Regions from separate parts of the Dentiradicibacter hellwigii genome, predicted to be linked through region 3. Evidence: riboswitches for the same ligand, from Rfam matches in the RefSeq annotation. Region 3 holds a riboswitch; each other region holds the start of a gene.

Region 1 (10,325 bases), on a different contig from region 3:
ACGCGGGAAGACCTTTTCGATGGCATCGGAGATTTCACCCAGGCTGGCGCGCGCCTTGGCCGCTTCCACCGACAGTTCGAGCAGGTTGCCGTTTTCGCGCGATTCTGCAGCACGCGTAATGGCTTCCAGAATCTGTTTGACGCGGGCGTTGTCACGGTTGTCGCGCAGTTTCTTGAGCCGCTCGATCTGCGCAGCGCGCACGGCGGTGTTGTCGATGGAGAGGATGTCGATCGGGTCCTCGTGTTCGAGACGGTATTTATTGACACCGATGATCGGCTCGGCGCGCGAGTCGATGCGCGCCTGACGCCGCGCTGCCGCTTCCTCGATACGCATCTTCGGCAAGCCGGTTTCGATGGCCTTGGCCATGCCGCCGAGGCGTTCGACTTCGACGATGTGTCCCCAGGCCCGTTTGCGTAACTGATCGGTCAGCCACTCGACGTAGTACGAACCGCCCCACGGGTCGATCGTCTTGCAAATGCCGGTTTCGCTTTGCAGATAAATCTGCGTGTTGCGCGCGATGCGGGCGGAAAAGTCGGTCGGCAGGGCGATGGCTTCGTCCAGCGCGTTGGTGTGCAGCGACTGCGTGTGACCGAGAGTGGCGGCCATCGCCTCAATGCAGGTGCGCGCGACGTTGTTGAATGGATCCTGCTCGGTGAGGCTCCAGCCCGAGGTTTGCGAGTGCGTGCGCAGCGCCAGCGATTTTGGATTCTTCGGGTTGAACTGCTTGAGCAGTTTGGCCCACAGCAAGCGGCCGGCGCGCAGTTTGGACACTTCCATGAAGTAGTTCATACCTTCGGCCCAGAAGAACGACAGGCGTGGCGCGAACTTGTCTACGTCGATGCCGGCGGCGATACCGGTGCGCACGTATTCCAGACCGTCGGCGATGGTGTAGGCCAGTTCAATGTCGGCGGTCGCGCCGGCTTCCTGCATATGGTATCCGGAGATACTGATGCTGTTGAACTTAGGCATGAACTTCGAGGTGTATTCGAAGATGTCGCCGATGATGCGCATCGAACCTTTCGGCTCGTAGATGTAGGTGTTACGCACCATGAACTCTTTGAGAATGTCGTTCTGGATGGTGCCGGCCAGTTGGTCGAGGCGGGCGCCCTGTTCAAGACCAGCGACGATATAGAAGGCCAGTACCGGTAGCACCGCGCCGTTCATCGTCATCGAGACTGACATTTCATGCAGCGGAATGCCGGAGAAGAGGATTTCGGCGTCGAGAATCGAGTCGACCGCCACACCGGCCTTACCTACGTCACCGACGACGCGCGGGTGGTCAGAGTCATAGCCGCGGTGGGTCGCCAGGTCAAAGGCGACTGACAGCCCTTTTTGCCCCATCGCCAGATTGCGGCGATAGAAGGCGTTACTTTCTTCGGCGGTCGAGAAACCGGCGTACTGGCGGATCGTCCAGGGGCGCTGGACATACATCGTCGGGTAGGGGCCGCGCAGGTTGGGCGCCAAGCCGGCCAAAAAGCCCAGATGTTCGATGCCCTTGATGTCGGCTTCGGTATACAGCGATTTGACCGGAATCTGTTCGTTGGTCATCCAGATCGGGTCTTGGTCGATACGCGCTTCCAGTGCTTTCTTCCAGGTCTTTTCATCGACCTTGGCGACCTTCGGCTGGTAATCCATTTCGGTGAAATTCGGGAATGTGCTCATCGTGATTTACCCCATGTACTTTTCTTGCAGTTTTTTGTTGATTTCGTAGCAGTTGGCGCGAACGTGGATGTAATCGTCCACCCCGGCCGCATTGAACGTCTCGGTGACTTCGGGCGGTTGCTTGCCAGCGACGATGACCGTGGTATTCGGCTTGGCCGCTTTGATCCGTTTTGCGACAGTCGGCACATAGTCGGGATAGGTGGCATCGGTCGAGCAAATGACGACGACCGGTGCGCCGGAAGCCAGCGCTGCGTCCGCCGCTTCTTCCGCCGTGGCGAAGCCCTCGTTGCCGATGACCTCAAAGCCGGCGACTTCGAAAAATCCGCGGGCGAAGTCCGCGCGCGGCTTGTGCTGGGGAATCGGCCCCATGTTGGCGAGGAAGAGACGGAGTTTTTCGCCTTTTTCCGCAAACCGGGTTTCGACATCCTGGCGCAGATGCTCGAACGCCTCTGCCAGACGGGCGATCTTGAGCGGTTCGGCGGTAGGACGTTCACTGTCGAAACTGCTTAGCACTTCAAAGAGCTGGCTCAGCGTTGCGCCTTTATCCACCGCGTCGATAGCCAGTTCGACGGACGCGCCGACCGGGCTGGAAAAGCCTTTTTCGATATTGGTGAGATCGAATCCCAGCGTGTAGTCCTGATTGATGTGGGCGTGCTGCGCAACATCATCGACGCGCGTTTGCTTGAGCGCTTTCCGATCGACAAGCGGCACTTCGATTTTCTTCTCGACCAAGTTGGCGTACATATTGGTGCCGAGAATGACATCGCTGCGTGTTTCGACAGCCTTGGCGCGTTTTGCTGCAGTGGCTGCGGCCATTTTTTGCGGCAGGCCGGCCATGATTGCGGCGGACATGCCGCCATTCTTTTCGATTTCCTGGAAAATTTTCCAGGCGGACTGACCGAATTCATGCGTCAGCTTTTCGATGGAGTAGGCGCCGCCGCCCAGGTCGATCGGCATGGTGAAGCGCGATTCTTCCTGGAGCATGACCTGTACGTTGCGCGCGATGCGGCGTGAGAAACGATCCGGCGTGCGAATCGGTTCGTCGAACGGCGACAGATGCATGCTGTCTACGCCGCCCACTGCGCCGGAGAAGCCTTCGCTGGTAACGCGCAGCATATTGACGTAGGGGTCGAAGACCGTCTTGTTATATGCCGAGGTGCGTCCGTGAATCGTCATTTTCTGTGCGTCTTCATTACCGCCGAAGGCGGCGACGATCTGCGCCCACAGGATGCGTGCCGCGCGCAGTTTGGCAATTTCCATGAAGAAGATCGAGCCAAGCGAGAAGCCGAAGCGAATGCGCGGGGCGACCTGGTCGATGGACAGGCCTCTTTGGATCATTTCACGCAAATACTCGGCCGCCGTGGCGAGCGCGAAGGCGACTTCTTCCGTCGAGGCTGCGCCGGCATTGTGATAGGGATGCCCCTGCACGAAGATCGTTTGCAGCTTCGGTGCTTTTTTGGCTGCCCACGCTGTCGCTTGATGCATGCTGTCGTAAGCCATCTTAAGCGAAACCGGCAGTTTGCCTTCGGTTGCCAGTACGGCCAGCGGGTCGCTGCCGACACAGCCGTCGACCCAGTGCAGATGATTGACGCCCGCTTCGTTGTCTTGCATGGCAACCGACAGCATGGCCAGCATGGGTAGTGAAATAGCGCCCGTGAAGCACTGCACGGGGACTGTTTTCAGATCGATGCCCTGAAAAATCGTCGAAACATCGTGCAGGGTTTCCAGCGAAACGCCATCGCGGCCGACGTCCTCTTCAGAAGCGTTGGCTGGGCTTTGCCCGCTGCGCGTCGGATGGTCGAGCACGATGTTGAGGCCGGTCTGTCCGCGGGCGATATCAAAGCGCGCTTCCTCATTGAACGTTTGCGGGAAGGCGAGCGTGAGTTCCTGATTGATTTTCCACGGCGCCTTGATGTACCCGTTCGGGCGCGTACTGCGCACGAATGGCTGGAAGCCCGGCTTGGATTTTAGGTGCGGCAAGCCTTCAATATCTTCGGCCATGTAGATCGGCTCGATCGTCAATCCCTCGTAGGTCTTGGTATACATGACCTTGTCGAAGGGCGCGCCTTTCAAGGCGGCGGTAGCCTCCTCTTTCCACTCCTCCTTGCTGGGCTTCTTGAATTCATCGAAAAACCCGCGCTCGGCATCGATTTTCGTGATGTCGACCGTTGTTTGTTGGTCACTCATAACTTTCGGCTCCTGTAGTGTTGCCGGGATATGTCTCCATAACCCGCGCCTGTTGTGTGAAGTTGGCGTAAAATGGCGTCGCCGCAGCCTCCTCGGCGGTCATGTCCAGTGAAAGCGTTGCAGAGGCCTTGGCGACATTGACTGACGATGTCGGCGCTACGCAGGTACGTATGCCGACATCAGAAATCTGGAAACGAACGGATGAGCCTGGCGGCTTTCCCCAATTGCCGCCGCCATCCCGACTATCCGCAGTACGCGTGCCGGCGCGATGGCGCAAGCCATCCGCGCGGCGTGCATTCTGCGCGTGAAGACAGCCGGTATAACAGAGATAAGCCATACCAGTGCGTGTGCACTGGAGACCTGCGGCGGCAAAGGGCCGAAAGGGTAAAGTTCGGTTGGTCGCGTTTCCAGTCATCTGGAAGAGATTTTCCATCAGCGTCATGATTCACCTTTCTCGAATACGATGCATGAATTCGTGAAAAGGGGAATCAGGTCGTGAGATCAACTGCCGGGAATTCGTAAAACTACGAAAACCGTACGAATGCACGTTTTTGTGCGAGTCTGTACAGACCGCAATCGTTGTAATTGGCGTTTCTGAACGGTATCGGAAAAACCGGGCAGCTAATCAACGAAACCTCACCCCTCACCCCGAGGTTGGCAGTTCGTTCATCCCAGGCCGGTCTTCTGGCTTGCCTTCATCCTCTTCCGGCGCCTTCCCATGCGATGCTTTGCACAGTGGCACTGTTGCCGGATTCGTCAGGCCTACAGCAGCGGGGGGCTGCACCGGAATGCTTGTCAAAGGCTGTCTCGACAAGACCACCGGTTTCCCGTTTCACCTTCCCCACAGAACAGGGGGCGAGGCACCTGAAATTCAGGCCGTAGGGTAAATCGCAGCGCCCGTCTTGGCAATGTGGTTAACCACATTCAGACGGGCAATATAAAAGACTTTGAATTTTTGGCCGGTTTTCTCATTTATATAAAATGGTGAAATGATGGCATGAGGAGATAAACAGGCTGGCGTGCAGGTCGCCCCGGCCGGTTTATTGAGGAATGTGCCAGGCTGTTCGGCATGGGAACGCCGCGTTGCGTGGTTCTCCGGCTTCGCCGATGCCCCCGATTGGGCGCCATAATGAGTTTTCTTTTTTCGACGGAATGTTATGCCGACACTCAATCGGTCTGACGAAATTCACTTTGTTTTCCGGTCGGATGGCACTATTCTGTTATCTGGGGTTTGTTCGGTTTCCGCAGGATTAAGCGTGTCCGGGCGAAGCCGTCTGCCGAAACAAACACCTGATATCCATGCAGATACGAAGATACGATGAGGAGTCCGTCATGGCGTATTCAGTAGCGGTCATTGGTTTGGGTGCGATGGGTATGGGAGCGGCGCAGTCCTGTGTGCGCGCCGGTCTTGATACGTATGGCGTGGATTTGTCTGCGCAGGCGCGCGACATTTTGCAGGCTGCCGGTGCGAAAGCGGTTGCAGCATCGGCGGATGGTTTTGCCGACAAGCTTGATGCGGTGCTGCTGCTCGTGGTCAATGCCGCGCAGGTGGACGCTGTGCTTTTCGGCGAAAGCAAGCTCGCTGACAAGCTCAAGCCCGGCACGGCGGTGATGGTTTCTTCAACGATTGCCGCGCAGGATGCCTGCCGTTTTGGCGAGGCGCTCGCCGCGCGCGGCCTGCTGATGCTGGATGCGCCGGTTTCCGGCGGCGCGGCGAAAGCGGCAGCGGGCGAGATGACGGTGATGGCAGCCGGTGATGACGCTGCGTTCGCCAAGTTGCAGCCGGTGCTGGATGCGGTCGCCGGCAAGGTGTACCGCTGCGGCAAGGACATCGGTCAGGGCGCGACGGTCAAGATCATTCACCAGCTGCTCGCTGGCGTGCATATTGCCGCCGGAGCGGAGGCGATGGCGCTGGCCGCCAAGGCCGGGATTCCGCTCGATTTGATGTACGACGTGGTCACGCACGCCGCCGGCAATTCGTGGATGTTCGAGAACCGCATGAAGCACGTTGTCGATGGCGACTACACGCCGCTGTCGATGGTCGATATTTTCGTCAAGGATTTGGGCCTGGTGACGGATACGGGCAAGGCGCTGCGTTTCCCGCTGCCGCTCGCGTCCACGGCGTTCAATATGTTCACCGAGGCGAGCAATGCCGGGCACGGCAAGGAAGACGACAGCGCGGTAATCAAGATTTTCAGCGGCATCGAGTTGCCGAAAAAAGGGGGCTAAGATGTTGCAGTTAGGGGTGATTGCCGACGATTTCACCGGCGCGAGCGACATCGCCAGTTTTTTGACGGAAAACGGTCTGCGCACGGTGCAGATGAACGGCATTCCGGCGCGCGCCCTGCCGGACGGCGTTGATGCGGTGGTGATCAGCCTGAAATCGCGCTCGATTGCCGCGCAAGAGGCGATAGCGCAGTCGCTCTCGGCATTGCAGTGGTTGCAGGCGGCAGGCTGCCAGCAGTTTTTCTTCAAGTATTGTTCGACGTTTGACAGCACCGCCGCCGGCAATATCGGCCCGGTGACGGATGCGCTGCTCGATGCGCTGGGCGAGGATTTCACGGTGATTTCCCCCGCGCTGCCGGTCAACGGGCGGACGATTTTTAACGGCTATCTGTTCGTCGGCCAGGTGCTGCTCAATGAATCGGGGATGCAGGATCACCCGATTACGCCGATGCGCGATGCCAGTCTGCCGCGCCTGATGGACGCGCAGGCGCGCGGCAAGACAGGGCTGGTCGCCTATCCGGACATGGCGCAGGGCGCGGCGCACGTCAGGGACTGCTTCGCCCGTCTGCGCGCAGACGGCTACCGCTATGCGGTCGCCGACAGTGTCGATAACGCGCAACTGGCGGTGCTGGCCGAGGCCTGCCGCGATTTGCGCCTGGTTACCGGCGGTTCGGGGCTGGGCGCGTATCTGGCGGCGCTACTTTCCGGCAGCAAAAAGGGCGACAACGCTTTTGTGCCGAAGAAAGGGGCGACGGTGGTGCTTTCCGGCTCGTGTTCGGTGATGACCAACAAGCAGGTCGCCACCTATAAGGCCGTCGCGCCGCACCGCTTCGTCGAGGCGCAGGCCTGCATCGAGCGGGGCGCGGACTATGCCGCTGAACTCGCCGCCTGGGTCGTCAGCCATTTGGACGATAAACACGCACCGCTGCTCTACGCCACCGTGCCACCGGATGAACTCAAAGCCATTCAGCAACGCTTCGGCATGGAAAAATCCAGCCATGCCATTGAGCAGGTGTTTGCCGCCGTCGCGGAAAAGCTGCGCGCGCAGGGCGTGGTGAATTTCATCTGCGCGGGCGGGGAAACGTCCAGTATCGTCGTGCAGCGTCTCGGCGTGGACGGCTTCCACATCGGCAAGCAGATTGCGCCCGGCGTGCCGTGGCTGCGCGTGCTCAATGGCGAAGTCTATCTCGCGCTGAAATCCGGCAACTTCGGCACTGAGGATTTCTTCGCCTATGCGCAGGGGATGTTCGCATGACCGAACTTGAGCAAAAAAACCAGATGGTGGCGCTGGCCGCGTCGCTGTTTAACCGGGGTTACAGCGTCGGCGGGGCGGGCAACCTGTCCTGCCGCCTGGACGGCGGGCGTTTCCTCGTCACCCCCACCGGTTCCTCGCTGGGGCGACTGACGGCGGAACGGCTGTCGGTGCTGGATAGCGACGGCAATCTGCTCGCCGGCGACAAGCCGAGCAAGGAGTCCGTCTTCCACCTCGCGCTGTACCGCAAGAATCCCGCTTGCAACGCCATCGTCCACCTGCATTCCACCTACCTCACCGCGCTATCCTGCCTGCAAGGGCTGGATCCTGCGAACGCGCTCAAAGCGTTCACACCGTATTACGTCATGCGCGTCGGCGCACTGCCGGTCATCCCTTATTACCGCCCCGGCCACCCCGACATTGCGCGTGAACTGGAAGCGCGGGCGCTCACGGGCCGCGCCTTCCTGCTCGCCAATCACGGCGTGGTGGTCACGGGCAGCGATCTCACCGACGCGGTGGATAACACCGAAGAACTGGAAGAAACCGCCAGGCTGCATTTCATCCTGCGCGGCGAAAACATCCGCTATCTGACGGATGACGAAGTTAACGATCTGAAAAACCGGGGGAAATAACCATGCCCAAATTTGCTGCCAACCTGACCATGATGTTTGCCGACCGCCCCTTCCTCGAACGCTTCAAGGCGGCGGCGGACGCGGGCTTCCGCTACGTCGAATACCTGTGGCCCTACGACTATCCCGCCGCCGAGCTGAAAGCGCTGCTGGACAAGCACGGCTTGAAGCAGGTGCTCTTCAACAGCGCGGCGGGCGACACCAAAAACGGCGAATGGGGGCTGACCGCCCTGCCGGGGCGCGAAAGCGAGGCACGGCGCGACATCGACCAGGCGCTGGAATACGCCATCGCCCTGGAATGCCCGACCGTGCATATCATGGCGGGCGTCGTCCCCGCCGGCGCTGACCGCAACGCCTATCTCAACACCTACATCGACAACGTGCGCTACGCCAGCGAACGCTTCCGCCCGCACGGCATCCACATCGTGCTGGAAGCTCTCAGCCCGCAGGTCAAACCGAATTACCTGCTGAAAAGCCAGTACGACACGCTCGCCGCTGTCGAAGCCATCGACCGCGACAACGTGCGGATCCAGTTCGATTACTACCACGCGCAGAACGTGGACGGGCAGTTGAGCGCGATGACCAAAGCGATGTTTGCGCGCATCGGCCACATCCAGATTGCCTCCGTCCCCGACCGCCACGAGCCGGACGAAGGCGAGGTGAACTACCCCTACATCTTCGCCCTGCTCGACGAACTCGGCTACGCGGGCTACATCGGCTGCGAATACAACCCGCGCGGCAAAACCGAAGACGGGTTGGGCTGGCTTGCGGCCTATCGGGAAAAATGACACCCAGATCGACGATCCACAAGTAATGGGAAACGCCGGTGTGGCTTGCAGCCCGCACTGGCGGCTGGTCGCTGTGCCGATCGACCTGTTCCGCCGCCAGCCGGCAAACGACTTTCTAACGTACAACCTGACTGAGGAGCCTGATATGGAAACAGACACCGCAAATACGCTGTTTGGCTTGCCGATGCCGATCGTCGGTTTGATCATCGCGGTTTTTGTCCTGATCTATCTGGTCTTGCGCACGCGGGTGCACGCGTTCATCGCCATGCTGATCGCTTCCGCCATCGCCGGTATGCTGGGCGGCCTGAGCGCGACCGATACCGTCAACGCGATTACCAAAGGCTTTGGCAACACGCTGGGCAGCATCGGGATCGTCATTGGCCTGGGCGTCATGATGGGGCGGATCCTCGAAGTTTCAGGGGCTGCCGAGCAGATGGCCTACAGCTTCATCCGCTTCCTCGGCAAGAAAAAGGAAGAATGGGCGCTGGCGATCACCGGCTATATCGTCAGTATCCCGATTTTTGTCGATTCGGCCTTTGTGGTGCTCTATCCCGTTGCCAAGGCGCTGTCGAAAAGCAGCAAACGCTCGCTGCTGACGCTGGGCGTCGCGTTGGCCGGCGGCCTGGTCGTTACCCACCACACCGTGCCGCCGACGCCGGGGCCGCTGGGTGTCGCCGGGATTTTCGGGGTCGATCTTGGCGCCATGCTGCTTTCCGGCATGATTTTCGCCGTACCTTGCGTCATCGGCATGGTGCTCTATGCGCAATGGCTGGACAGACGTTACCCGGACTTTAACGCGGAGGCTTTTGGCGAAGCGGCCATGCCAGAGACGTCCGCAAACGACCCGGACCTGCCGCAAGGCAAGCCGCTGCCCAGCCTGTTTCTGTCCATGCTGCCGATTGTTCTGCCGATTGCGCTGATTTTCATCAAAGCGATTGTCGACATGGGCGCCGGCTATTTTATTGAAGGCGGCGATGCCCTCAAGCTGTTCAAAACGGGTGCGTGCTACCAGACCATTGCTTTTGTGGGCCATCCGGTCGTTGCGCTTGCCCTGAGCGTGCTGGTTGCCGTGTATACCCTGATGCCGCGCGCCAACGCTCATGATACGGCCATGCGTCTGGAAGAAGGGGTGACCAGCGCCGGCATCATCCTGCTGGTCACGGGGGCCGGCGGTGCACTCGGCGCCATTCTGCGCGACAGCGGGGCGGGCAAGCAGCTGGCGGAACAGATCGCCCAGCATCTGCCGTTTTCGCCAATCATGATTCCTTTCATCGTCGCCACACTGATGCGTTTCATCCAGGGGTCGGGGACGGTGGCGATGATCGCTGGCGCGTCCATCTCGATGCCGATTCTCTCCGAAATCGAGGGAATCAACATGCTGATGGCCGCCAATGCCGCGACCATGGGGTCGCTATTCTGCGGGTATTTCAACGACAGCCTGTTTTGGGTGGTGAACCGGATGATGGGCATTGCCGAGGTGAAAAAGCAGATGATTGTCTGGTCGGTTCCGACGACTATCGCCTGGGGCATCGGCGGCGCGTGCGTCGCTTTGGCCAACTTCGTTTTCGGTCAAGGCGGCAA
Region 2 (10,325 bases), on a different contig from region 3:
GCGTGCTGAACTCCTTGCTGTTGAGGTAGAGGCCGCGCATCGATTCCGGCAGCAGACGCGAATCCGATGAACTGAAGATCGGCGTTTTGATGCGCTGCTCGCCAAAGCGGAGCATGGTTTTCGAGATCTTCGCCTTGAGCGCGACGCCGCCGCGGAGCAGGTTGTCCTGGGCATAGCCGTTTTTATCGACCGGCAACATGCGAATCTTGCCGACCCGGTAATCGTCGCCCATCAGGTTCAGCCCGCCGTACAGGAAGGCATCAACGCCAAAGCCGACCGGCCCGCGCGTGTAGCCCGTCTCCAGGTTGCCCATCACGCCCAGGCCCCATTCCTCGGCGTAATCGCTGCGCCGGGCGCGCGGCAGATAGGCGTTGCGGCCGCCGTTGCTCTTGGCGCCGTTCAGGTAATCGCGGCGGTAATACACGGTGCGCGTCAGGATATTCCAGTGCGCATCGTCGATGACCGGCGAGAAAAATGAGCCCGACGATGAGCCGGACGTTTCCCCGGCAGGCGCGGTGGCTTTTTCCTGCGCACCGGCCAGCGGCGCGCAGCACAGCAGTAAGCCGCACGCCGCGCCCAGGCGGGCCAGATGATGGTGTTTGAACTGCATGATTTTCACTCCCCAGCGTGGTATGTGTTTTGATGTTCCGCAAAGGAACGGATCAAATAGTTACTTCGCCCCCGCCGCTTTTGCGCGCGCGATGATGTCCTTGAAGCGTTTTTGCGAGATCGGCGGCACGTCCGAACTGATCTTCAGATCGTCTAGGCTCGCCTCATCGCCCACTTGCAGGATCATGACGCTGCCCATCGAGAAATGCGGAATGCACTTGATGCCGTACAGCCCCTTTTCGGTAAACTCGACGGTAATCCCCTGGTTGATCTTGGTTCTAAACGGCTTGGCGCCCGCCGGCATCATGGCTTCGATAGATGCGGGCGCATGCCCCGTCGTCACAAGTTTGAAGGTGACCTTGTCGCCCGGCTTGATTTTCAGAAACTCGGGTTCAAAAGGATACGGCCCCGTTTCGTTACGGTTGAGCAGCTTCACCTCATAGGTTTCCGCCCACGCCGGCATTGACGGCAGGGCCGAAATAACAAGCGCCATCAGCAGGCTTACCGGTTTCCATAATTTCATTACGCTCTCCTTGTCTTCAGATAAAACAAAACACTCTGCACGTATAACGCCCTGAACGCCGCTTTATAAGGGCATGAAACGCAACACGCGCGCCTGATCCGCCGGGTCGGTCAGCTCGCTGACATCGACCTCGAACACTTCCCGCACCAATTCAGGCTCCAGCACTTTCTCCGGCACATCGATGCGCACCAGACGCCCCTTGTACATGACAGCCAGCCGGTCACACATCAGCGCATGATTGAGATCGTGAATGGCCACGGCGATGGACATGCTTTCCGACAGGCTGCGGATCAAATGCATCAGCGACAGCTGGTGGTGGATGTCGAGGTGGTTGGTCGGTTCGTCAAGCAACAGGATGCTCGGCTGCTGCGCCAACGAGCGGGCAATGTGCGTGCGCTGGCGCTCACCGCCCGACAGGGTGCTCCAGTACTGCTCGCGCTTTTCCTCCATGCCGACCAGCGCCAGCGCCTTGGAGACAATCTCATCATCACGCTGCGACCAGGTTTGCAGGGCGCTCAGCCAGGGAGTGCGCCCCAGCTCGACGGCATCCTGCACCGTGATCGCATCGACCGTGTCGGCCATTTGCGAAACCAGCGCCAGCCGGCGCGCGACCATGCGCCGGGGAATGGCATGCATCGGCTGACCTTCGAGAAAGACCTCGCCCGCGCTCGGCGCATTGACGCCGGCCAGCAGACGCAGGAAGCTGGATTTGCCCGAACCGTTGGGGCCGATCAGCCCCAGCATTTCCCCGGCGCGCAAGCACAGGCTCACGTCCTGCACCAGCGTTGCGCTGCGCACGCTCCAGCTGACATTGCGCGCTTCCAGCACGACCTGCCGTGCACTCAGCGCTTCGGAAGATTTCACTTGCTCCTTCGTCATGACCGCCGCCCGCTTCTTTTCAGGAGAATCACCGCAAATACCGGCGCGCCAACCAGGGCGGTAATGACGCCGATCGGCAGCACCTGGCCCATGATGAGAATGCGTGAGGCCACATCGGACGCGATCAGGAAAATCGCCCCCAGCACCATACTGGCCGGAATAAGCACCTGATGGCGCACGCCGACAATCATGCGCGCCGTATGCGGAATGACCAGCCCGACAAAACCGATGGCGCCGACCATGGAAACCATCACCGAAGTCATCATCGCTGCCACCAGCAGCAGGGTGATCTGCACGCGCCGCACGGGAATCCCCAGCGAGGCGGCCGACTCGGTGCCAAAAATGAAAGCGTCCAGCGCCCGCGCCAGCACCAGGCAGATAGCCCCGCCCACAATGATGGTCGGAAAGGCGACCGACACGTCCGACCAGCGCGCGCCGCCCAGGCTGCCGAGCAGCCAGAACATGATGCCGCGCGCCTGCTCGGCGCTGCCGGATTTGGTAATGATCAGCGAAGTCAGCGCGTTGAATAGCTGCGAGCCGGCGATCCCCGCCAGCACGATCTGTCCGCCGTTGCGCAGCCCGTCGCCACCGGCCGCATGCGCCAGCAGCGCCACCAGTGCAAAGGCGAAGACGGCACCGAAGAACGCCCCGACGGTCATTGAAATGGCGCCACCGCCGACGCCGACAATGGTCACCAGCACCGCGCCTGTAGAGGCGCCGGCGGAAATGCCCAGCAGATAAGGTTCGGCCAGCGCGTTGCGCAGCAGCGATTGCAGAATGACGCCGGACACGGCCAGCCCAGCGCCGCAGCAGGCCGACACCAGGGCGCGCGTCAGCCGGTAATTCCAGACGATGCCGTCATCGAGCGGCTCGACCGGAAATTCCGCGCCAAACAGATGGTTGCTCAACACGTGATAAACCATTTTAGGGGCGATCGGCGTCTCGCCGATGGCAACCCCAAAAATGACGGCGACAACGATTGCCACCAGCGAGAGAACGGCGACCAGCAACTTGAACCACAGTTGCTGGCGAAATCTTTTATTAAAGCTATTCATGAACTTCCTGAATGCGCCGGACGGGCACGCTGCAGGCAGCGCCCCCATCCGGCATTTTTATCGCACAAGACTGTGCTTACTGACTGCGCTTACTTCTTGGCGCCCTTGACCTTGAGCGCGCCTTCGGCCATCTGTTCCAGACCGTCAGCCATGCGGATCGAGCCTTGCGTCGCATCGGCATCGACGATGACGATACGGTTGTTCTTGACGGCGTCCATCTGCTTGGTCACCGGGTCTTTCTTGAGGAACTCAAGCTTCTTCTGGTAATCGTCGGCGGGGAAGCGGCGGCGATCCATGCGGCAGATGATCAACACGGTGGGGTTGGCCTTGGCGATGGTTTCCCAACCCACGGTCGGCCATTCTTCATCGGAAGTCACCACGTTGCGCATGCCGAGCGCTTTCATCATGTAGCCAGCGACGCCGGAGCGGCCGGCCATATAGGGGTCGGATTCCATATCAGCACTGGAGAACCACATCGCGGCGGACAGATCCTTGATCTTGGCGGCGCGCACCTTTTCTTCCGCCTTGGCCGCACGCGCACGAATTTCCTTGATCAGGGCGTCACCCTTGGCCTCGACATTGAAGATTTCGGCCAGTTGCTTGATGCTCTTGTACAGCGCTTCAACGTTGTAGGCTTTTATGCGCTTGCCGTCAGCGCCGGTCAGGTTGTCCTTGCCTTCGCAATCGGAAGGCATCGCGTAGGTCATGATGCCGAGCTTGTGGAACTGTTCGCGCGTACCAACCACGCCTTCCTTGCCGACCATCCATTCAAACTGCGAAACAACGAGATTCGGGCGCTTGCCGATGATCGATTCATAGCTCGGCGCATTGTCGGCCAGACGCGGCACCTTGCTGTTGATTTCCTTGAACTGCGGCAGGATGTCGTGGAACCAGAGCGAGGTGCCGACCACCTTGTCGCCCAGCCCCAGCGCGTAAAGCATTTCCGTTCCGGCCTGACCGATGGTCACGACTGAGGCGGGCGCCTTGTCGAAGGTCAGGGTTTGACCGCAGTTTTCGAGTTTCAGGGGGTAGGTCGTGGCGTGAGCGGAAAAACTCAGGGCAGCCAGCGCCAGCGCGGGAATGATTCGTTGAAAACGCATGATTTCTCTCCATGATTGAAATTTTCTTGTGTTGGAAAGAAACCTGAACGCGAATCCGCGCGCCCCGCCCCATTGACCTGATAGCCAGCGGCATGGGCGACTGAGAATTCACGAGAGCGTTCCTTCCCGAACACTCGACCAGCAATGAACCGGCAAAAACCACACCAACAACACCGGCCCAGCCTTGGCAGGTTTCCTGACTCACGATTCATCGCCGGACTCTTGCCTTCCCGGATGCGTAAAGCACCAGTGGCTTCTGTCGAGCCGACTCCTCGTCTACAGTTACGGGGGCAGTTCCTTTTACGCGACGACCGCGCCGAATAGTCGATGCACCTGTGATTTGCAGTACATCATTGCGTGATTTCGCGCCTGGATTCCCTTGCGCATGCCGCCAATCCCTCAGATAAGACGGAAGACGGCGCGTTTCCCTTTCGGGGCCAAGGCTGGGTGCAGCATATATAAAAATAATTCTCAGGGCAAGCCATTTCTAGCAGGAGGGACGCAGAGGGAAAATAACTGAAAATAAATGAGACAACTATCGGTTTTTTTCAGGCGTTATCAGCCAAACCCGCGGACGATGTACGGCACGCCCCAGCGCCGATGAAGGCAAGCCCCAATAGAAGCCTTGTGCATCGCCGGCGGCGCCGGATTACCCGGCAGCGATTTGTCGAGGCGGCAAACGGCAGACATCAAACGGCGGGCGGCTTCCAGAAACGGCCGGCAAAACCGGCGGCGGCCAGCGCCGGCCACAGCGCCGCCACGCCCCAGGCCAGCGCATAGCGACCGGCATGCCCGATATCCCCGCCGCCCGCTGCCACGGCCAGCTTGATCCCCGCGCCTGAAGCCCCCGCCAGATCGAACATCCGCCCAAGCAGGACATTGCCGAGCAGCACGGCGCAGCCGCCGGCCGAAGCCAGCGCGCCGTAATACGCCGGCAATGCGCCCTGCCCCGCATAACCGGGAACCAGCGACATCGCCGTCGGCACGGCGAGCATCTGCCCCAGGGTGAGCAGAATCACCATCGCCGTGATGGGCGCAAAGCGCAGCCAGCCTGCATCTGCGGGATTAAATAACGGCGACAGCGCCGCCAAGGCAACGCACGCAAACGCCGCGGCAAACAACGAAAAACCGGCGACGAGCGGCAATCTAGGCGGCTGCCTGCGGCACCAGCCGGCCAGCGGCATCTGCATGACGATGACCATGACCGAGGCCAGCATGAACAACCCAGCCATTTCGCGCGCACCGCCGCCGACCCGCTCCAGTTCAAGCGGCAGGCCAAAATACATTTGGTTATAGCTGAACAGATAGGCGCTGTAGCAAAGGATAAAGCGCAGGAACGGCGCGTTGCCCATGACCCCGCGCCAGCCCACCGGACGCTCCGGCAGCGCCATATGCGTCGGAATGGAACGGTAGAGAACCCCCATCATGATCAGGAAAAGCATGGCGCAGGCCAGCGCCATGACACGAAAACCAAAGCCGCTCAAGGCACTGCCGAGCAAGGGGCCAGCCACCGCGCCGACTTCGCCGCAGACGGCAAAAAGCGCAAAGATGCCATGCTGGCGCAGCGCCGCCGGCGTTTGCCGCTCCGCCTCGGCAGCCAGCGCTTCCAGACAGGGCGAGAACATCGCGCCGCCCGCCCCGGTGAGGCACGCGCCGAGCAGCATCTCGCTAAAAGAAGCGGAAAACGCGAACGCCGCATAGCCGCAGAAGCGCACCGCACACCCCGCCAGCAGCAGCCAGCGGCTGCCGAGGCGTTCGGCCAGCAGACCACCGATAAAAAATAATCCCTGCTGGCAAAAAGTGCGCACCCCCAGCACCACGCCGATCAGCTGGCTCGACAGCGCCAGATCGTCGGCCATGTGCACGGCAAGAAACGGCACGACGGCATAAAAACCGATATTGAAAACGAGCTGCGTCGCCAGAATGACCCGCCGTGACAACGAGGCGCCGCTTGCGCCATCACTTGCGCCCGCGGCAGTTTCGGATGATTTAACGCGTTCGCCGCTCATGATGCCGGCTCCCGGGCCGCCTGCGCCGCGGCCATGAATATCCGCACACCGCCATCGCCGCACTGCTCGCCCGCACACACGCAGTCTGCCGGAAGCCCGCGCCGGACGGGCAACTCCGCGGCATCGCCCGCATCTGCATGGGCGCCGCACAAACCGCCGGAAGATTCCCCCGCCGCACCCGCCGTCCTCACGGTTTTCACGCATCCCCTTGGCAGCGTGATGCCGCGCGCATCGACATAAATGGGTTTCATGGGCGCAGCATTGTGAACCTTTGCCCGCCGCCCGACAAGCCGTCAACTTGCCGCCGCGCAGCCCCTCCACCGGCGCCCATGTGGATAAGGCGTTTCCAAGAAAGCGCCCGGAAATGCTGCCCGCGTATTTAGGGCTTCTCCGAGAGAAGTGCTCTGAAACCCTTATAAATAGGGCGTTTCAGAGGCGCCTGCCCGGAGATACCCTATCCACGCGGGGTTCAGAAGTGTGCCCCGAAAGCCTCATAGCGGCTCGACTTTGCCAAAAGACAAGGCGGCGAGTCGCTGACAGTACGAGTAGTACGGCAAGGCGAGCCAACGAAGTATTTTGGCAAAGGAAGCCGCTATTTCAGGGACGCGGGGCGGCTTGGCGGAAGCAAGGGCTTGATTGTTTGAGCGCAGCGAGTTAATCAAGCCCGCCGCCAAGCAACCCGCGGCAAGGAGTCTTCTGCGCCTGAGGTCGCCTTTCTTTGCTGACTTTCTTTGGCGAGATAAAGAAAGAAGGTAGGAAAGTCAGCGGGGCGCGCTGCCGTCCAGCGCAACGGCATCAAGAGGAGTTCCATGTGTGGAAGGTCAGCGCGCAGACCTTGGCAATTCCTATATTTAAAGTGTCTCAGGGCACCTACCCGCTAGCCCGTGTATTTAGGGCATCTCCGGGCACCCTGCCCTGAAGTCCTTTATCCACGCGGGTTTGGGGCATCTTCCCAACAGGGGGAGAATTGGAAAAACGCGGGGGACGGAAGCGCAGGTGTATCTCCAAAAAGAGGTGGCCTGAAGCCCTTTATTTATAAGGGTTTCAGAGGTGCCTGCCCGAAAACGCCCTATCCACGCGGGTTTCCGGGCATATTCTTTCGCCTATTCAATAACGACGAAGCGCCCAAACCCCCTTAGGCGCAGCCGCAGGCGCGGGGCGGCTTGGCGGAAGCAAGGGCTTGATTGTCTGAGCGCAGCGAGTTAATCAAGCCCGCCGCCAAGCAAACCCGCGGCAAGGAGCTTTCTGCGCCTGGGGGTCGCCTTTCTTTGCTGACTTTCTTTGGCGAGGCAAAGAAAGTCAGCGGGGCGCGCTGCCGCTCAGCGCAACGGCGTCAAAAGAAGCCTCGTGGGCGGAGCCAGCGCCTACAGTTAAACAATCCTTTTAATCCCTGTTTTTTGTTCTTCCGGGCACCTGCCCGCTAGCCCGCGTATTTAGGGCATCTCCGAGGGGTATGCCCTGAAACCCTTATAAATAGGGCGTTTCAGAGGTGCCTGCCCGGAAACGCCCTATCCATACGGAGTTGCGGGCAGCCCTTTTTAAAAACCGACAATCTATAGCGGCTTAACTTTGCCAAAAGACAAGGCGGCGAGCCGCTGACAGTACGAGCAGTACGGCAAGGCGAGCCAAAGAAGTATTTTGGCAAAGGAAGCCGCTATACCTTCTCGGAGATACCCTGTTTACGCGGGCTTCAGGGCTGCAAAGCTTGCACGGGCTGCCAGACCGGCAGCACGCCCTGTTCGCCGGGGGCGCAGGCAAAGCCGGCCTCGACGCCCAGTCCGCCCACCCAGGCAAGCTGTCCGTCGATCCACAACAGGGGCATCCGCATCCGTTCCCACGGCGGCACGCCGGCTTCCTGAAGCAGATTGCGCACGGCGCGGCGCGGGCGATTGATGTGCGGCCGGAAGCGTTCGCCGCCCTGCCGCACCCGCAGCGTTCCCCACTCTTTCCGTCCTTCCGCCCGCATGCCTTCCAGCCAACGGCAGGCGATGCCGCTACCGACGGCGGGCACGAAACGCACGCGCCCCGACCCCCACGCCACTTCCGCCTCGCCGCACCAGATGGCCGCTTGCGGCGCGGCAAACGCGCAGCGCGGCAGGCAATACAGTTCGCCGCGATAAACGCGCAATTCACCCTCCGCGGTCGTCACGCAGGTTTCTGCGCCGGGGGCGCAGTCCGCCAGTTGCTGGCAGGCTTCCTCCAGCCAGCGCGCCTCCGGCAGGCGGAAGCCGGCCTCTGCCCACAGGTGGCGCAGCAGATTGCGCGCGCGCGCCGGCGGCAGGCGGTTGAATGCCGCCAGCCCCACGCGCCCTGACGGCAGGCGCGCCGCATCGGCGTCGATCCGCGCCAGCTGGGCGAGCAGATCGGCCGCTTCGGCAAAATGCCCGGCCGCCCGCGCCAGCGCCTGACGCGCGCCGGGGAACGGTTTTTCCAGCGCCGGCAAAATTTCGTGGCGCAGGAAGTTGCGGCGGAAACGCCGGCTGTCGTTGCTTTCATCATCGACCCAATGCAAGCCGTATTCGGCCGCATAGCCTTCGATCGCGGCGCGCGGCACGGCCAGCAGCGGCCGGATCAGCTCGATTGATCGCGCCCTGCGATCGCCTTTTTCCGGCCCGCCGCCAGTGATTTGCAGCGCACGAAGCGCCGGCATGCCGGCCGCGCCGGAAACCCCCGCCCCGCGCAGCAGATTGAGCAGCGCCGTTTCGGCCTGGTCGTCGCGGTGGTGCGCCAGCGCCAGCCAGTCGGCATCAACCGAGGCGAATGCGCGATAACGGCCGCGCCGCGCCGCCGCTTCCAGGCCTTCGCCGCTGTTGCGCTGCACTTCGACGCGGACGATATTGAGCGGAACTGCCAGACTGCGGCAGAAGGCCGCGCAGAAATCCGCCCACGCATCGGCATGCGGGCTGAGGCCGTGATGCACATGCAGTGCCGAGAGCGCAAACGCTGCCGTCTGGCCGGCAGGGTTCGCCTCATCTGATTCATTCGCCGGAATACCGGATGTCCACGCCTGCCCCACGGCGAATCTGGGCGCTTGGCCGCCCGCCGCGGCCGCCTGCCGGTAACGGTGCAGCGCATGCAGCAGGACAACCGAATCGATGCCGCCGGAAAAAGCAACGCAAATTCGGGCAACACAAATACGAGCAACGCAAATGCGCCGCGCTACCGGCGGATGCTCGGCGAAAAAGCGGCGCAGCGCCGCGTCGACAAGCGCGGCCGGAGCGGCCTTCGCCGTTGTGCTCGTCACGCTGTCCTCGCCCGTCTTCCCCATTTCGCTGTCGCCCCCGGCCGCTGCCTGCAACGCAAACGCGCGCTTCAATAATCGACCGGCAGCGGGTCGAGGCTGCGCCAGAGATACCAGGTCGCCACCGAGCGCCACGGCCGCCAGCGTTCGCTCAGGCAGGTCAGCTGTTTGCGCGTGAGCCGTTCGCCGCCGCCGTAATGCTGGGCAGCCGCTTTTTGCAGGCCGATGTCGTCCAGCGGAAAGACGTCCGGACGCATCTGGTTGAAGATCAGGAACATTTCCGCCGTCCAGACGCCAATGCCGCGCACCGAAGTCAGCTCGGCGATGATGTCGGCGTCCGTCATCGCCTGCCAGTCATGCGCATGAATGCTGCCTTCGCTGAAATGGCGCGCCAGATCGGTCAGATATTCCTGCTTGCGCGCGGACAGCCCGCAGGCGCGCAGCACCTCGGCTTCCGCTGCCAGCACCGCCGCCGGCGTTACCGCAGGCAGCGCGGCGGCAAAGCGCCGCCAAACGCTGTCGGCGGCCTTGGTCGAAATCTGCTGGCCGACGATGGAACGCGCCAGCGTGCCGAAAGGATCGCCGCGCGAGATCAGCGAATCGATCGGGTGCTGGCGGATAATCGCCGCCATGACCGGATCGGCGGCGGACAGCGCCTGACAGGCCTCGCGCCAGTAGGCCGGCGCGGTGCCTTGTTCGCCCGCGCGCCCAGACCGATCACGGCGGAGGCGATGATGCGCCGTGCCGCCGTCCGGCAGACGCTTGAGATGGCTGCCGCAGCCCGCCCGGCAATCGCTCGCGCCAAACCCCGGCACGACGATCTCACCCGCCTGCTGCCGGTTGACCACACACTCCGGCGCCGACAGGCGATGCACCTTGCAGATCGCCACGCCCGGCGCGGCGAGCAGA
Region 3 (10,325 bases):
GCGCCTCCTCGTCACCGGGCTGACGCGCGCCGCAGCGTTTTCGGAAATCTCTTTCGCTGTCAATCGGGGCGAAATTCTCGGCATTACCGGGCTGCTCGATTCCGGGCGCAACGAACTGGCGCTCGCCTTGGCCGGCGTGCATCCGGCCGATGCCGGCCAGATTTTTCTCGACAACCAGCCGGCCGTCCTGCGCCGTCCGGCCGATGCCATCGCCGCCGGCATCGGCTATCTGCCGGAAGACCGCCTGTCCGAAGGGCTGTTTCTGGAAAAGCCCATCCGCGAAAATTTCACCGCCGCCGTGCTCGGCCGGCTGTGCCGCCGTTTCGGCCTGCTCGATCAAAGCCGCGTGCGCAATCTGGCGCACCGTCTGACCGAACAGTTGCACATCGCCACCCCCGATATCGAACACCCGGTGCAGTCCCTTTCCGGCGGCAACCAGCAGCGCGTTCTGCTCGGACGCTGGCTGTCCATCGACCCCAAGGTGCTGATCCTGCACGGCCCCACCGTCGGCGTCGATGTGGGTTCCAAGGATACGATCTACCGCATCATCCAGTCGCTCGCCGCGCAAGGCATGAGCATTCTCATCGTCAGCGACGACCTGCCGGAACTACTGCAAAACTGCGACCGGATTTTGATCATGCGAAAAGGGCAGATCAGCCAGGTTTTCGATGCCGCTGAAACCGTGTCGGAAACCGATCTGTACGAAGCGATGACGGCCGAACACCCCAGAAAAGAGGAAGAAAAAACATGCCAGGGCTGAATCCGCGCCCCCATACGCTGCGCGCCTTTTACGCATTTCTGGCGCGCAACCCATCGGTATTTACGCTGACGCTCATCGTTCTTGTCTGCCTGATCGTCGGCAGCATCAATCCGCGTTTCTGGCAGCTTGCCACGCTGTTCGACATTTTGCGCGGCTGCGTCGTGCTCGGCTTGTTCGCGCTCGGCGTGCTGGCAGTGCTTGCCGCTGGCGGGCTGGACGTTTCCTTCACGGCGATCGCGGCGCTGACCATGTATTCGATCACGCGGCTGGTCATCGAGCAGGCGCCCGGCCTATCCATCATCGCGATCTTTGCGCTGGGCGCAGGCGGCGGGCTGCTGCTCGGCGCCATCAACGGCGTTCTGGTGCATACACTGCGCGCGCCTTCGCTAATCGTCACCATCGGGACGCAATACGTCATCCGCAGCCTGCTGCTGACGTTCGTCGGCACCGCCTTGATCATCAACGTGCCCGAGGCGATGGAGTCATTCGGCAAACTGGCGCTCTGGCGTTACCAGACAGCGGACGGCGGTCTCGCCGTCCTGCCCGCCTTTGTGCTCGCGCTGGCCGCCGCCGCGCTGCTCACCTGGTGGATTCTCAACCGCACCCTGCTCGGCCGCGCCGTGTTCGCCATTGGCGGCAGCCTGCCCGTCGCCGAGCGTCTCGGCTTCCGCCTGCGCACGGTGCAGATCTTCGTTTTCGCCTACGCCGGCCTGCTCGCGGGCATCGCCGGCGTCATCCACGTTTCCGGCAACCGGTTGGCCAATCCCTTCGATCTGGCCGGCAGCGAACTGGACGTCATCGCCGCGGTCATTCTGGGCGGCGCCCGCATCACCGGCGGCACAGGCACCGTCCTCGGAACGCTGCTCGGCGTCGTGCTGGTGACGCTGGTCAACAACAGCCTCGTGCTGGCCGGCGTTCCCAGCACCTGGCAAAAAGTCATCGTCGGCGCCTTCATCGTCCTGGCCGGCGCCATGTTCGCCAGCCGCTCCCCGTAAGCCTGATTCACCCGCCGCCACGCCGCACAGACCAGCGCCGGAGCCCGCGTAAACAGGGCGTCTCTGAGCAGGCGCCCGGAGGTTCTTGATTTACGTGCATTTCCGAAGGGCTGCCCGCCAGCCCTTTGTTTATAAGGGTTTCAGAGGTGACTACCCGAAAACGCCCTATTCACGCGGGGTTGCGGGCAGCCCTTTTTAAAGACCAGACAATTTATAGCGGCTCAACTTTGCCAAAAGACAAGGCGGCGAGTCGCAGGCAGACCATTCAGTACGGCAAGGCAAGCCAGCGCGGTATTCCGGCCGGACGTAGAAGCGCTTTATTTCGCGGCACGCCGGGCTGTGGCCTACGGGGCGGCATCGCACTAAAATAGGCGGCATTGCATCTGCATTGAATATGGCAGAAGCTTCCGCCGATTGTTTTTCGCTTTCTTTTCTGTTTTTTCATTGCTCCCATGTCCGATTTTTTTCCTTCGTGGTTTTCCATTCCGCTGCTGCCCGCCTCGCTTTGGCTGCCGACGGCGGCGCTGGCCGCCGTCCTGCTCGATCGCTTTCTCGGCGAGTTGCCGCGCTTTCATCCGCTGGTCGGCTTTGGCGCATTCGTCGATCTGCTCGAAAAGCTGCTGAACCCGTCGCCGCAGCGGGGCGACAATGCGCTGGAAAGCCGCTTCATCGGCCTGCTCGCCTGGGGGACGGCGGTGCTGCCGTGGGTGGCGCTGGCGGCCTGGCTGACCTGGCCGCGCAAGACGCCGATCAACTGGCTGTTCGACACGCTGCTGCTTTATTTTGCGCTGGGCGGGCGCAGTCTGACCGAGCACGCCGAGCGCGTCGCGCGCGATCTGGCCGCCGGCAATCTGGCGGCGGCGCGGCGGCACGTCGGCTGGATCGTGTCGCGCCGTACCGACGATCTGGATAAATCGGGCGTCGCCAGGGCGGCGGTGGAGTCAACGCTGGAAAACGGCAACGACGCGATCTTCGGCACGCTGTTCTGGTTCGCGCTTTTTGGCGGCGCCGGCGCGGTGCTCTTCCGGCTGGCCAATACACTTGATGCCATGTGGGGCTACAAGAACGAACGCTTTTTGCATTTCGGCTGGGCGGCGGCGCGCATTGACGATGTGCTTAACTTCATCCCCGCGCGGCTGACGGCGCTTTCCTACGCTGTGTGCGGCAATACGCGGCAGGCGCTCGATTGCTGGCGGCAGCAGGCCTCCGGCTGGGAAAGCCCGAACGCCGGGCCGGTGATGGCCGCCGGTGCGGGCAGCCTGGGCGTCGTGCTCGGCGGTGCGGCGATTTACCACGGCAATGTTGAAGAACGCCCGCCACTGGGCGTCGGCCGGCCGCCGCGCGCTGAGGACATTTTCCGCGCTATCGCGCTGGTGCGCCACAGCCTGATGCTGTGGGTCGGGCTGTTCCTGCTCGGCGGGGCGTTGATTGCCCTGCGTAACCTGATTGCCATTATCGGAGGCGCGGCCGGTGCTTGAACATGGCGGCAGACTGCGCGCCGCAGCGCAGCAATACGGCATTCCGCTCGTCGACTGGCTCGACCTGTCGACCGGCATCAACCCCGACACCTATCCGGTGCCGCCGCTCGACCCGGCCTGCTGGAACCGCCTGCCGGAAGACAACGACGGGCTGGAAGCCGCCGCCGCAGGCTATTACGGCAGCGAGCGCCTGCTTGCCCTGCCCGGCTCACAGGCCGGCATCATGGGCTTGCCGGCGATGTTTCCCGCGCAAACCCTTGCCTGCGTTGCGCCGATTTACGAAGAACATCCGTATGCCTGGCAACGCGCCGGGCACACGGTCCGCCGCCTGCCGACACTGGCGCGCGCACTGGCCGGGGCAACGCCGCTGGTTCTGCTGTGCAACCCGAACAACCCGACGGCGACGGCGACGCCGCGCGCCGATTTGTGCGCTGCCGCCGAGCAGCTGCACCGGCGGGGCGGCTGGCTGATCGTCGACGAAGCCTTTGCCGACGCCGAGCCGGAAAACAGCATCGTTTCCCTGGCTGGGAGCGACGCGGCGCCCAACCTGATCGTTCTACGCTCGCTCGGCAAATTCTTCGGCCTGGCGGGGGCGCGCGTCGGCTTTGTGTTCGGCGCGCCCGAAAAACTCGCCGTGCTACGCGAAATGCTCGGCCCCTGGCCGCTCGCGCATCCCTCGCGGGCGGTGGCGCGCCAGGCGCTGTGCGATACCGCCTGGCAGAAGACCGCGCGACACCGCCTGATCGCCGGTTCACAACGGCTGGCCGGCATGCTCGCGCCGCTCGGCGAAGTCGGCCGCACGGCGCTGTTTTGTACCCTGCATAGCCGGCGCACCGCCGAGCTGGCCGATCATTTTGCTCGTCACGCCATCCTCGTCCGTCGCTTTGACGAACACGGACTGCTGCGTTTTGGTCTGCCGGGCGCCGAAAACGAATGGCAGCGTCTGCACGCGGCGCTGGCCGCCTGTCCGAAAGGGTAATGCCGCATGACGCCGAATAAACTTCTTTGGCTCTGCCTCTGGCTGCTGTCCGCATCGAACGCGCTGGCCGCCGGCATCAGCGTGCGCGACGACACCGGCGCGACGGTCAGCCTGGCGCAGCCGGCGCAACGCATCGTCACGCTGTCGCCGCATCTGGCGGAAACCGTGTTTGCCGCCGGCGCGGGCGGGCAGATCGTCGGCACGGTCGATTACAGCAACTATCCCGAAGCCGCCCGTCGCATCCCGCGCGTCGGCGGTTATTCGCGTTTCGATCTGGAAGCCGTGGTGGCGCTCAAACCCGATCTGATCATCGCCTGGGAAGGCGGGAATGCGCCGGCGCACCTGCAAAAACTGCGCCGCCTGGGGCTGCCGGTCTATCTGTCGCAGATCAGCCGGCTCGAAGACATCGCCGGCGAAATCGAACGGATCGGCGTCCTGGCCGGCACCCGCCAGAGCGCGGATACGGCGGCGCGCACCTTCCGCCAGCGTCTGGCGGATTTGCAGGCGCGCTACGCCGGCCGCCCCGTGGTACGCACGTTTTACGAAGTCTGGCACCAGCCGCTGAAAACGATCGGCGGGCAACAGTTCATTTCCAGCGTCATCCGCCTGTGCGGCGGCGAAAACGTGTTCGGCACACTGACCGCCACGGCGCCGGATGTGACCGTCGAAGCCGTGCTGGCCGCCAACCCGGAAGCCATCATCGCCAGCGGCATGGGCGAAGCGCGCCCCGAATGGCTGGACGACTGGCAAGCGCGCCCCGGCCTGCTGGCCGCACAACGGAAAAACCTCTTTTTCATTCCGCCCGACCTGATCCAGCGCCACACGCCGCGCCTGCTCGACGGCGCCGAGCGGCTCTGCCAGCACCTCGAAACGGCGCGCAGCCGGCGGCCGGCGGGTAGCCGGCAATAGGGAATAGGGAACAGCGCATGCAAACTCGCCGCCGCGCCCTGCTGATTCTCGCCGCTCTGAGCCTATTGACCTTGATCAGCCTGCTGCTTGCGCTCTCGCTCGGCAATGTTCCTCTCGGGCTGAGGGAGGCGCTCGCCGCCCTGTTCGGGCGCGGCGAGGGGATGGCGGTTGAGGTCGTGCGCAGTCTGCGCCTGCCGCGCGCCCTGGCCGGGCTGGCCTGCGGCGGCCTGCTCGCCGTCTCCGGCGCGCTGTTGCAGGTGCTGCTGCGCAATCCGCTCGCCGATCCGTATGTACTCGGTATTTCCGGCGGCGCCAGCGTCGGCGCGCTGCTCGTCATGCTTCTCGGCCTGACCGGCGGCATCGGCGTCGGCGCGGCGGCGTTCTGCGGCGCGCTAGCCGCCATGTTCATGGTCTTCGGCCTGGCGCACGGCAACGGCGGCTGGACACAGACGCGGCTGCTGCTCACCGGCGTCATCGTCGCCTCCGGCTGCGGCGCTGCCGTGGCGCTGATGCTGTCGATCGCGCCGGACTACAAGCTGCATGGCATGCTGTTCTGGCTGATGGGCGATCTTTCGCAGGCAGGCAATCCGGCGCCGGGGCTGGGGGCGCTGGCGCTGATCGTTCTGGCAACGCTGCCCTTTGCGCGCGAACTCAATCTGCTGGCGCGCAACGCTGATCTGGCGCAGACGCTCGGCGTCGAAATCGGCCGTCTGCGGCTTGCCGTTTACGTCATCGCTTCGCTGGCAACCGCCACCGCCGTGACACAGGTCGGCTCGGTCGGCTTCATCGGCCTGATCGTGCCGCACCTCACCCGCCTGGCCGTCGGCAACGACCAGCGCATTCTGCTGCCGGCCTCGGCGCTGGCGGGCGGCAGCTTGCTGGTGGTTGCCGATACGCTGGCGCGCACGCTCATCGCGCCGCAGCAACTGCCCGTCGGCGTGCTGACTGCGCTGATCGGCGTGCCCGTTTTTCTGTTTCTGCTCTCGCGCGACCCGCACGCTTCTTCCGCGCATTCTTGAAAGAAGCGATGGGCACAAAGGGCAAGCCGATGAAAACGATGGAATCTTCCCCCCTATCCGGCGACAAGCACGCGCCGATCCTGCAACTGCGCCGGCTGTCGGTCGGCATCGGTGAGCGCCGTTTTTGCCGCGACCTTGATCTGACCTTGCGGCCGGGGGAGCGGCTGGCGATTCTCGGACGCAACGGGACCGGCAAATCGACGCTGCTTTCCGTACTCACCGGGCTGCGCGCGCCGCTGACCGGCGAAGTGCACCTGGCCGGACGCCCCTATGCCGCCTTCAGTGCGCGGCAGGCCGCACAATTGCGCGGCTGGCTGCCGCAGGCGCAGCGCGACGCCTTTGCTTCGACGGTATTGGAAACGGCATTGATCGGCCGCCATCCGCACCTTGACCGCTGGAACTGGGAAACGGAGGACGACGTGCGCATTGCCCGCACAGCGCTGACCGCCGTCGGGCTGGACGGCATGGAGCGGCGCGACGTGCAGACGCTTTCCGGCGGCGAACGACAGCGTCTGGCCGTCGCCACCCTGCTGGCGCAGTCGCCGCGCCTGTTTTTTCTTGACGAACCTTCGACCTACCTCGATCTGAAACACCAGATCGCCGTGCTCGAAATTTTTGCGCGGGAAGCGCGCGAGCGTCAGGCCGCCGTTGTCATGGTGCTGCACGAACCGGCGCTGGCGGCGCGTTTTTGCGACCGGGCGCTGCTGATGTATGGCGATGGATGCGTCGATACCGGCAGCATTGCCGAGATGCTGACGGCCGAACGTTTATCCGCGCTGTTCGAATATCCGCTGGCGCGCACAGAATGCGGCGGCTACGCCGGCTTCATCGCGCAGTAACGCGCAAGCGGCTTCAATAACGACTTCCCTTGCCAAATTACGGTGCCGCTGTGTTAGCCTGGCCTTGCCGTACTGAATTGTACTGCCTGCGGCTCGCCGCCTTGTCTTTGGCAACGTCGAGCCATAGCGGCTTCCTTTGCCAAAATACTCCGTTGGCTCGCCTTGCCGTACTACTCGTACTGTCAGCGGCTTGTCGCCTTGTCTTTGGCAACGTCGAGCCATAGCGGCTTTCTTCGCCAAAATACGTCGTTGGCTCGCCTTGTCGTACTACTCGTACTGCCTGCGGCTCGCCGCCTTGTCTTTTGGCAAAGTCGAGCCGCTATTTGCGCTTGCGGAGTTCTCTCTGAAATCCATAAAAACAGGGCAGAAAACATAAAATGCCCTGAAGCCCCCTAAATACGTGGGCCTCAGGGCATCAAAAAACATAAACTGGAACATTGCGCCCGACCAACGCTCAGCAACCGTGTAGAACCGTGTAGATATAAGGCATTTCCAGGGCGCGCTGCCCGCCAGCCTGACTATGTAGGGAATCTCCAAGGTGGGTGCTCTAGCGCCCTTGTAAACAAGGCATCTCCGGGCACATTGCCCTGAAGCCCTTTATTTACAAGTGTTCCAGAGGCGCCTGCCCGCAAATGCCCTATTCACACGGGTTTCGGAGGAGGTGTCGGGAAACGCCCTGTTTACGCGGGTTTGCGGCCACCCTTTCGGAAAGGTGCAATTGACAGGCGCGCGCGCAGGTTAGCTATAATCGGCTCCTCGTTCGGTTCGATGAAACGGAACACGGTGCCAATCCGTGGCGGGCCCGCCGCTGTATCCGGGGACGAACGCCGCACTATCGCAAGAGAGCCACCGTCGGCATCCGATGGGAAGGCGCGGCGGTTCGGACGATCCGGGAGCCAGAAGACGTCTCGAACCCTGTTGCTGTCAACGCATTGAATCTGCCGGCGACGCACTATCAGGCATTTCCGCAGCCGCGCAATTCGATGGCATTCATCCCGAGGAACGGATCATGCGCGTCACCATGACACCGCGGCCGGTCGGCCGCATTTTGCCCATTGCCCCTTTTTTGCCCGACGCGCCTCCGCGTCCGTGTTCAACGCAACGCCCGCGCTAGCAACACGCTTCCCCTGAACCTATATGGCATGCCGGCAAAGGGCAGTCGAAACAGTGCCACGCACACCCAACCGGCTTCACCCAATCCGCCGCCTCATGCCGACCCGACTCCAGGAGCATTGAATGAATATGAATGAAACCCTGTTCAACGTGCCTGCGCTCGACCGCACGTTGACCGCCGCACTACAACGCAAGATCGACCGCAAAACCAAGCCGCTCGGCGCGCTCGGCCAGATCGAAACGATGGCGATGCAGATCGGCCTGATCCAGCGCACGCTGACGCCGCAATTTAAGCAACCGCATTTTGTCGTCTTTGCCGGCGACCACGGCGCCACCCGTTTGGGCATTTCAAGCGCCTCGCAGGAAGTCACCTGGCAAATGGTGGAAAATTTTCTCGCCGGCGGCGCCGGCATCAATGTGTTCGTGCGCCAGAACGGCCTGGGCATCACCATTGTCGATGCCGGCGTGGCGCACAATTTCGGCCCGCGGCCGGGGCTGGTCGATGCCAAGATTGCGGCCGGAACGCGCAATTACGTCGACGAACCGGCAATGACGGCGGCGCAATGCGCGCTCGCCATGCAGCGCGGCGCGCACATCGTGGCCTCGCTCGTCGCAGCGGGCAGCAACGTCATCGGCTTCGGCGAAATGGGCATCGGCAACAGCTCGTCGGCCTCGCTGATCACGCACTGCCTGACCTGCGCGCCGCTCGACGAATGCATCGGCCGTGGCGCCGGACTGGGCGAAGCCGGGTTGCAACGCAAGCGCCGGCTGCTGGCGCAGGCCTTGGCGCGAGCAGGCCAGCCACGAGCGCCGCTGACGGTGCTGGCCGAATTCGGCGGCTTTGAAATCGCCATGATGGCCGGCGCCATGCTCGGCGCGGCGCAGGCAGGCGTGCTCCTGCTGATCGACGGTTTCATCGCCGGTTCAGCGGCGCTTGTCGCCTCGCGCCTGGCGCCGCATTTTGCCGAGTACTGCATTTTCTGTCACCATTCCGTCGAGCCTGGACACCGCATCCAGCTCGCCGCCATGAATGCCGACCCGCTGATCGATCTGCGCCTGCGTCTGGGCGAAGGCACGGGCGCGGCGCTGGCGTACCCGCTGGTATTGGCGGCCGTCAATTTTCTCAATGAAATGGCGAGCTTTGAATCTGCCGGCGTGTCGGATCACTAAGGCCGCATGCGAAATTGCGGCGGACGAAAAACGAGGTGGTAATGTTGAAAAACGACAAGGGAGCGCAGGCCGGCCGTTCGGGAAAGCGAACGAAAGAAACGCCGCGCATGGCAAAAACAGCGACACAGCCGGCCGCACCGGTCGTGTCCAGCCTGCTGGAAAACGACCTGTACAAATTCACCATGTGGCAGGCGCTGTTGCACAGCAATCCGGGGGCGCAGGCCGAATACCACTTCGTCTGCCGCAATACGCCGGCCTTCCCGCTGGCCGAACTAAAAGAGGCTTTCGAGCACGAGCTGGAACACCTGTGCTCGATGCACTTCACGCAGGATGACCTCGACTACCTGTCGGGGCTGCGCTTCATCAAAAGCGATTTTGTCGATTTCCTGTCCGTCTTCCGCTTCCAGCGCCGCTTCATCGACGTGCAGGCGCATGCCGACGGACGGCTGGACATCGTGGCGAACGGCCCGCTTGTGCATGTCATGGGGTTTGAGATTTTCGTCCTCTACATCATCAACGAACTGTATTTTCGCCGCCTGCCGCAGCAGGGCGTGCTGGACGAAGCGCGCCGCCGCCTGCAAGCCAAGATTGCGCTGTTGGAAGCGGGCGTCTCGGCCATTGCCGACGATGACGAGTCCGCCTTCATGTTGTTCGATTTCGGCCTGCGCCGGCGTTATTCCGGCGCCTGGCAGGAAGAAGTGCTGCGCACGCTGGTCGCCGCCGCGCCGGCGCATTTTCGCGGCACGTCGAACGTCTATCTCGCCCAGAAGCTCGGCATCACGCCGATCGGCACGATGGCGCACGAATACATGCAGGCGTATCAGGCGTTCGGTTTCCGGCTGCGCGATTTTCAGAAAGCGGCGCTCGAAGGCTGGGTGCAGGAATTTCGCGGCGACCTTGGCGTCGCGCTGACCGATGTGGTCGGCATGGACGCTTTCCTGCGCGATTTCGACCTCTACTTCGCCAAGCTGTTCGACGGCCTGCGCCACGATTCGGGCGACCCGATCGCCTGGGGCGAAAAAGCCATCGCCCACTACCACGCGCTGCGCATCGACCCTTCCGC

What was found. A riboswitch is a leader RNA that binds a small molecule or an ion and turns the genes downstream of it on or off. The one in region 3 is predicted to bind cobalamin.
Region 1: linked by a shared signal. The riboswitch ahead of ABCS64_RS00410 (hypothetical protein) and the one ahead of cobT (nicotinate-nucleotide--dimethylbenzimidazole phosphoribosyltransferase) in region 3 are both predicted to bind cobalamin.
Region 2: linked by a shared signal. The riboswitch ahead of ABCS64_RS07980 (ABC transporter substrate-binding protein) and the one ahead of cobT (nicotinate-nucleotide--dimethylbenzimidazole phosphoribosyltransferase) in region 3 are both predicted to bind cobalamin.

What each region holds. Positions count from the first base shown of each region.
Region 1 is NZ_JBEUWX010000001.1:65,988-76,312, forward strand. It holds gene scpA (methylmalonyl-CoA mutase) at 1-1,662, opposite strand, end outside; gene ABCS64_RS00405 (methylmalonyl-CoA mutase family protein) at 1,669-3,849, opposite strand; gene ABCS64_RS00410 (hypothetical protein) at 3,842-4,291, opposite strand; cobalamin riboswitch at 4,507-4,732, opposite strand; gene ltnD (L-threonate dehydrogenase) at 5,182-6,078, shown strand; gene otnK (3-oxo-tetronate kinase) at 6,080-7,330, shown strand; gene otnC (3-oxo-tetronate 4-phosphate decarboxylase) at 7,327-7,959, shown strand; gene otnI (2-oxo-tetronate isomerase) at 7,962-8,744, shown strand; gene ABCS64_RS00435 (GntP family permease) at 8,770-10,325, shown strand, end outside.
Region 2 is NZ_JBEUWX010000002.1:1,236,923-1,247,247, forward strand. It holds gene ABCS64_RS07960 (OprD family outer membrane porin) at 1-610, opposite strand, end outside; gene ABCS64_RS07965 (plastocyanin/azurin family copper-binding protein) at 671-1,132, opposite strand; gene ABCS64_RS07970 (ABC transporter ATP-binding protein) at 1,196-2,011, opposite strand; gene ABCS64_RS07975 (FecCD family ABC transporter permease) at 2,008-3,066, opposite strand; gene ABCS64_RS07980 (ABC transporter substrate-binding protein) at 3,156-4,166, opposite strand; cobalamin riboswitch at 4,336-4,623, opposite strand; gene ABCS64_RS07985 (MFS transporter) at 4,856-6,175, opposite strand; gene ABCS64_RS07990 (hypothetical protein) at 6,172-6,426, opposite strand; gene tilS (tRNA lysidine(34) synthetase TilS) at 7,866-9,443, opposite strand; gene ABCS64_RS08000 (DUF123 domain-containing protein) at 9,488-10,325, opposite strand, start outside.
Region 3 is NZ_JBEUWX010000003.1:97,882-108,206, forward strand. It holds gene ABCS64_RS11340 (sugar ABC transporter ATP-binding protein) at 1-760, shown strand, start outside; gene ABCS64_RS11345 (ABC transporter permease) at 748-1,755, shown strand; gene cbiB (adenosylcobinamide-phosphate synthase CbiB) at 2,208-3,233, shown strand; gene cobD (threonine-phosphate decarboxylase CobD) at 3,226-4,212, shown strand; gene ABCS64_RS11360 (cobalamin-binding protein) at 4,219-5,121, shown strand; gene ABCS64_RS11365 (FecCD family ABC transporter permease) at 5,139-6,140, shown strand; gene ABCS64_RS11370 (ABC transporter ATP-binding protein) at 6,170-6,979, shown strand; cobalamin riboswitch at 7,712-7,906, shown strand; gene cobT (nicotinate-nucleotide--dimethylbenzimidazole phosphoribosyltransferase) at 8,222-9,262, shown strand; gene pncB (nicotinate phosphoribosyltransferase) at 9,304-10,325, shown strand, end outside.